2 regions of the Enterobacter sp. CFEC122 genome follow, and region 2 is predicted to be linked to the other one. Evidence: riboswitches for the same ligand, from Rfam matches in the RefSeq annotation. Region 2 holds a riboswitch; the other holds the start of a gene.
What was found. Region 2 has a riboswitch for thiamine pyrophosphate ahead of thiM (hydroxyethylthiazole kinase). Riboswitches for the same ligand answer to the same signal wherever they lie in the genome.

Region 1 (3,462 bases), on a different contig from region 2:
GGAGCAGAAGTGCGCGACTTTGCCCGATTCCTGCGGCAGGGTTTCGTCGTGGTAGGCGCGGGCGGTGAACGGATCCAGCGCCAGGTTGAACTGGTCTTCCCAGCGGAATTCAAAGCGCGCCTTCGACATGGCGTTATCACGGATTTGCGCGCCCGGATGGCCTTTCGCCAGATCCGCCGCGTGGGCGGCAATCTTGTAGGTGATCAGCCCCTGTTTCACGTCCTCTTTGTTAGGCAGGCCGAGGTGCTCTTTCGGCGTCACGTAGCAGAGCATGGCGCAGCCGAACCAGCCGATCATCGCCGCCCCAATGCCTGACGTGAAGTGGTCATAGCCCGGCGCGATGTCGGTGGTCAGCGGCCCCAGCGTGTAGAACGGCGCTTCGTGGCAGTGCTCCAGCTCTTCGGTCATGTTGCGGCGGATCATCTGCATCGGCACGTGGCCCGGGCCTTCAATCATCACCTGCACGTCATACTCCCAGGCGATTTTGGTCAGTTCGCCCAGCGTGTGCAGCTCGGCAAACTGCGCTTCGTCGTTGGCGTCGCGGATGGAGCCCGGGCGCAGGCCGTCGCCCAGCGACAGAGAGACATCGTAAGCGGCGCAGATTTCGCAGATCTCGCGGAAGTGTTCGTAGAGGAAGTTCTCCTGGTGATGGGAGAGGCACCACTTCGCCATGATCGAACCGCCGCGCGAGACGATGCCGGTCAGACGCTTCGCGGTCATCGGCACGTAGCGCAGCAGCACGCCCGCGTGAATGGTGAAGTAGTCCACGCCCTGTTCCGCCTGCTCCAGCAGCGTGTCGCGGAACGCTTCCCAGGTGAGGTTTTCGGCAATGCCGTTGACCTTCTCCAGCGCCTGATAAATCGGGACGGTGCCAATCGGAACCGGGCTGTTACGCAGGATCCATTCGCGGGTTTCGTGAATATAGCGGCCGGTGGAGAGATCCATTACCGTGTCCGCGCCCCAGCGCGTTGACCAGACAAGCTTTTCAACCTCTTCTTCGATGGAGGAGGTGACGGCCGAATTACCGATGTTAGCGTTGACCTTCACCAGGAAGTTGCGGCCGATAATCATCGGCTCGGATTCCGGGTGGTTAATGTTGGCGGGGATGATCGCGCGGCCTGCGGCCACTTCGTCACGCACAAACTCCGGCGTGATGTTCGCCGGCAGGCGTGCGCCAAAGCCTTCGCCCGGGTGCTGGTAGCGCAGCACTTCGCTGCGGATACGCTCGCGGCCCATGTTCTCGCGGATGGCGATGAACTCCATCTCCGGCGTGACGATCCCCTGGCGGGCGTAGTGCAGCTGCGTCACGCATTTGCCCGCTCTGGCGCGTTTTGGCGTCAGCAGGCCGGTAAAGCGCAGCGCGTCCAGACCGTCGTCGGCCAGGCGTTCTTTGGTGTATGCAGAACTGCGTACGCTCAGTTCTTCGCAGTCGTTACGCGCCTCTATCCACGGCTGGCGCAGCTTTGCCAGACCCTGCTGGACGTTAATAGCCACATCAGGATCGCCGTACGGGCCGGAGGTGTCATACACCGGCACGGCTTCGTTGTCTTCATACTGCGGATTCTCTTTGCTGCCGCCGATAAGCGTCGGGCTGAGCTGGATTTCGCGCATCGGGACGCGGATATCGGCCTGCGAGCCGGAAATGTAGATGCGTTTCGAGTTCGGGAAAGCGGTGCCTTCCAGGGTGTCGATGAAGTGTTGGGCCTGTGCACGCTGTTCGCGGCGGGTCAGTTTTGCAGTAGACATAGCTCATTCCAAAAGTGAAGGACATGGCTTGTCAGACGACGGATGAAGCAAGAGAGGATCGCCCGGGGGGCGATACAACAGCAGTGTGACTCTTGTTCCCTTCGCAGGTATTAGCCTGATCAGGTTCCGCGGATCCCGAATTAACGGTCTCAGCCCGGCTTTCGCTCTGGGCACTCCGACAAGAAAAATCCCCCTCGTGAGAGGGGCGAATGGTTGTAAATTACTCGTTAACGATTAAGAACTCAAGCCGGGCGCGCGATGTTATCTTCGGGGCTGGCGTCCAGGACGAGGCTAATCAGCTTATCTTCCAGCGTGAATCGCTCTTCCAGCGCTTCGCCAAGGTCGGAAAGCGCCTGCTGGAACTCAAGATAGTTATCGTGATCGATGGCGTTCTCAAGCGTGGAATCGTAGTAATCCATGATCTGCTGGGTGTTGGCTTCCAGCAGCGGACAAAGTTTGCTGGCCGCTAAATACGGCGTTGTCCCTTCCATTTCGCGGATAATGCGTTCATAAATATTGAAATGGCCGTCGGACAGGTAGTCGACCAGGCTCTGACAAAAATCATCCAGCGCTTTTTCATTCAGCCGCATAAACGATTCTTTGCCAGGCTTAAGACCGACCAGATTGTAATAAGCCACGAGTAGATGCTTGCGCACATGTAGCCAGCGATCCACCAGTTTGTTACTTCCTCTAACGCGCTCAGTCAGGCTTTCTAGCTGGTTTAACATGGTCGACTCCGCAAAGTGTAGGATTGAATCTGCTCATCCAGAATGTAACCACAGTGCTAACAACATGTCAGTGAAGCGAAGGTAGTGCAATAGATATGGATCGTATTATTGAAAAATCAGATCTGGGTTGGTGGATCGTCAGTCACGAACAAAAATTATGGTTGCCCGGTGGAGAGCTGCCCTATGGTGCGGCGGAAACGTTCGATCTCGTGGGCCAGCCTGCGCTGAAGATCGGCGAGTGGCAGGGTGAACCCGTGTGGTTGATCCAACAATCGCGTCGTCTGGATATGGGATCCGTTCGCCAGGTGTTGGATCTGGACGTAGGCCTGTTCCAGCTGGCGGGGCGGGGCGTGCAGCTGGCGGAGTTTTACCGTTCGCACAAATACTGCGGCTATTGCGGCCATACCATGCACCCGAGTAAAACCGAGTGGGCGATGCTCTGCAGCCACTGCCGCGAACGTTATTACCCACAAATTGCGCCGTGCATTATCGTCGCTATCCGTCGGGATGACTCTATTTTGCTTGCACAGCATACCCGCCATCGCAACGGCATTCATACCGTGCTGGCCGGGTTCGTCGAAGTGGGCGAAACGCTGGAGCAGGCAGTGGCGCGCGAGGTGATGGAAGAGAGCGGAATCAAAGTGAAGAACCTGCGCTACGTCACCTCCCAGCCGTGGCCGTTCCCGCAGTCGCTGATGACGGCCTTTATGGCCGACTATGACAGCGGCGAGATCGTTATCGATCAGAAAGAGCTGCTGGATGCGAACTGGTATCGCTATGACGATCTACCGCTGCTCCCCCCACCGGGTACCGTGGCGCGCCGGCTGATAGAAGATACCGTAGCGATGTGTCGGGCCGAGTATGAGTAGTGTTACACTGAGGCCATGACGCTTAAGGAACTGCAAAAATGACCGAACTGAAGAACGATCGTTATCTGCGTGCGCTGCTGCGCCAGCCCGTTGATGTCACCCCGGTGTGGATGATGCGC
Region 2 (3,462 bases):
CGTTGAAAATGCTTTTATCTACCTTACCTGCCAGCGCTTGAGTGTTAGCGTCTGCTTTGTTGTTCGCATTGGTAGCGGTGAGTTCAGCTTTATCTACTCTTGTGTTTGTATCAATGATTGCTTGACCGTTAGTAATAACGCCTTGTAAAGCCACATCTGCTTTATTATTAGTGTTATCAATCAATATATTCTGTTTGTTATCAATGATTGTTTGAACTGCTTTGTTATCGTCGACTTTCTGATTAAGGATAGCGTTAGCTTGAGTGTTAGCGTTTACGCCATCTTGAGCGGTGTTAGCTGTATCTTGTGCTTTATTAATAGCTGTATTTGCTCTGTCAATATCGCCCTGAAGGTTATAGATTTGCCCGTCTTGCTTAATGTTACTCCCCTCGATGTTATCAAGGTTATAGGCGGTTTTATCGGTACCCTGAATTTGAATGTGAGCACCTGGATTATTGACGTTATCGTCAAGGTTTACGTTTACTTCCGCTGCATTTGCGGTATTCATTGAACCAGCGAACACAAAACCAAAAACAGCGATAGCTGTTGTATTTAAATAGTTCATTTTAAAGCTCTCATCATCACTACAAGAAAAAATAAAGTAAGGGCGCTATCCTGGCGGGAAGATACAACGTCTTGTTATATCTGAATTAATTCACGATTAACGGTGGAAATTTTGGTTTGATAACTTATTTCGTAACGTGCAGTAACTATCTATGAATGTGTAATTTTGATTATTGATCTAAATCATAAATAGCAGGAATAGCTAAACGAGTCGATCCAGAAAGACCTGGCGTAATAATCTTATAATACAATAAGATAGCCTTTCATAATGGATGAGAGTGAAATTAGATATAAAACACCAATACATTAATTGTATTTAAGTGTTTTGATTAAAATGGGTTAATAATACACATAACAGTTTATGTAAATTTATGGGTTTTTGCCGATTATTTATTATCGAACCTTTCGTCAGCTTCGAATGAAAATGAAATCAGCTCATTTTTGTTCCGGGATATACCAGGAAAAAATATTTATGTTGAAGATGCTAGCGAAAACGTGTTTAGGGAGATTCATAACGCGAACGCTGCCGTGATAAATCAAAACTCCTTGCGCCTGGCCAGTGGCCACGGTTACACTGATTGAGAACATTGATTTTAATAAATCATTGTTTTAAAAGTATTTTGACTCGGGGTGCCCTTCTTTGTGAAGGCTGAGAAATACCCGTATTACCTGATCTGGATAATGCCAGCGTAGGGAAGTCAGATGCCTTCCCGGTCATCGCTTCTTCACGCAAGGCAGGAGCGAACCCATGCAGCCTGACCTGCTCGATTTACACGTTTTACACCACTTCCGAACCCGTTCTCCGCTGACCCACTGTATGACGAATGACGTCGTACAGACCTTTACGGCCAACGTTTTGCTGGCACTGGGCGCATCTCCGGCGATGGTGATCGAGGCCGAAGAGGCCGAGCAGTTTGCCGCGATAGCCGATGCGCTGCTGGTTAACGTTGGCACGCTGACCGCGCTGCGCGCCCAGTCGATGCGTCGTGCGATTGAAAGTGCGGTAGCGGCAGGCAAACCCTGGACGCTGGACCCGGTTGCCGTGGGTGCCCTGGCGTTCCGCACCCGGTTTTGCCATCAAATCCTTGCCCTGAAACCGGCCGCCATTCGCGGCAATGCTTCCGAAATCCTTGCCCTCGCCGGGATGAGCGCGGGCGGGCGCGGCGTCGATACGACCGATACCGCCGCCAGCGCGGTGCCTGCTGCCCAGGCGCTGGCACGGCAGATCAATACGATTGTGGTGGTCACCGGCGAGGTAGACTACATCACGGACGGGCAACGCACCCGAACGGTTACCGGCGGTGACCCGCTGATGACGCGCGTGGTGGGCACCGGGTGCGCGCTCTCTGCCGTTGTGGCGGCGAGCTGCTCGCTGCCGGGTGACCGGCTGGATAACATCGCCGCCGCCTGCGGATGGATGAAGCGGGCCGGAACGGTGGCCGTTGCGCACTCGCGCGGCCCGGGCAGTTTTGCCAGCGCGTTCCTCGACGCGCTCTATACGCTGGAGGAGCAGTCATGAAGCGGATTAACGCCCTGACCATTGCCGGCACCGATCCCAGCGGCGGCGCGGGTATCCAGGCAGACCTGAAAACCTTCTCGGCGTTGGGCGCGTACGGCTGCTCGGTCATCACCGCGCTGGTGGCGCAAAACACGTGCGGCGTGCAGTCGGTCTACCGCATCGAGCCAGATTTTGTTGCCGCGCAGCTGGATTCGGTGTTCAGCGACGTGCGTATTGATACCACCAAGATCGGCATGCTGGCCGAAACGGACATTGTGGAAGCGGTGGCCGAACGGCTTAAGCGCTATCAGGTGCAAAACGTGGTGCTGGATACCGTCATGCTGGCAAAAAGCGGCGATCCGCTGCTCTCCGCCTCCGCCGTCGAGACGCTGCGCAATAAGCTGCTGCCGCAGGCAGCGCTCATCACGCCCAATCTTCCGGAAGCCGCCGCGCTGCTGGGCGCGCCGCACGCGCAAACTGAACGGGAAATGAAAGAGCAGGGCAATGCGCTGCTGGCGATGGGCTGCGGGGCGGTGCTGATGAAGGGCGGGCATCTTGATGATCCGGAAAGTCCGGACTGGCTCTTTACCCGCGACGGCGAAGTACGCTTTACCGCGCCGCGCGTGCAGACCAAAAATACCCACGGCACGGGCTGTACGCTCTCGGCCGCACTGGCGGCGCTGCGCCCACGTCATGAAAGCTGGGCCGATACGGTTAGCGAAGCAAAAGCCTGGCTCTCGGCGGCACTGGCAAAAGCCGATACTCTGGAAGTCGGTCACGGTATTGGGCCGGTACACCATTTTCATGCATGGTGGTAAGCCAGTATACTGGCAGAATACATCACGCCTGAGAAAACAGAGATGGAACAAGCGCATACCCGGTTAATCGCTCAACTGAATGAACGGATCGCCGCGCCCGATAACACGCCGCTGTACCTGAAGTTTGCCGAAACGGTAAAAAACGCGGTGCGCAGCGGGGTGCTGGAGCACGGGAATATTTTGCCCGGCGAGCGCGATCTGAGCCAGTTGACCGGGGTGTCGCGCATTACCGTGCGTAAAGCGATGCAGGCGCTGGAAGAAGAGGGCGTGGTGACGCGCGCCCGTGGCTATGGCACGCAAATCAACAATATCTTCGAATATTCGCTTAAAGAGGCGCGCGGTTTTTCCCAGCAGGTGGTGCTGCGCGGCAAGAAGCCGAATACGCTCTGGGTCAACAAGCGGGTGGTGAAGTGTCCGGAAGAGGTGGCCAACCACCTGTCGATCTCCCCGGACAGCGAGGTCTTTTTGCTCAAGCGCATTCGCTATGTCGATGACGATGCGGTGTCGATTGAAGAGTCCTGGGTCCCCGTCGGGTTAATTCCCGACCCGGATGCGATTGGCATTTCGCTCTATGACTACTTC

Region 1: linked by a shared signal. The riboswitch ahead of thiC (phosphomethylpyrimidine synthase ThiC) and the one ahead of thiM (hydroxyethylthiazole kinase) in region 2 are both predicted to bind thiamine pyrophosphate.

The regions. Positions count from the first base shown of each region.
Region 1 is NZ_JBRIQR010000039.1:32,714-36,175, forward strand. It holds gene thiC (phosphomethylpyrimidine synthase ThiC) at 1-1,746, opposite strand, end outside; TPP riboswitch at 1,826-1,934, opposite strand; gene ACVCAM_RS21320 (Rsd/AlgQ family anti-sigma factor) at 1,989-2,474, opposite strand; gene nudC (NAD(+) diphosphatase) at 2,570-3,343, shown strand; gene hemE (uroporphyrinogen decarboxylase) at 3,382-3,462, shown strand, end outside.
Region 2 is NZ_JBRIQR010000007.1:98,703-102,164, reverse strand. It holds gene ACVCAM_RS07175 (YadA C-terminal domain-containing protein) at 1-565, opposite strand, end outside; TPP riboswitch at 1,181-1,277, shown strand; gene thiM (hydroxyethylthiazole kinase) at 1,313-2,083, shown strand; gene thiD (bifunctional hydroxymethylpyrimidine kinase/phosphomethylpyrimidine kinase) at 2,080-2,880, shown strand; gene ACVCAM_RS07160 (GntR family transcriptional regulator) at 2,923-3,462, shown strand, end outside.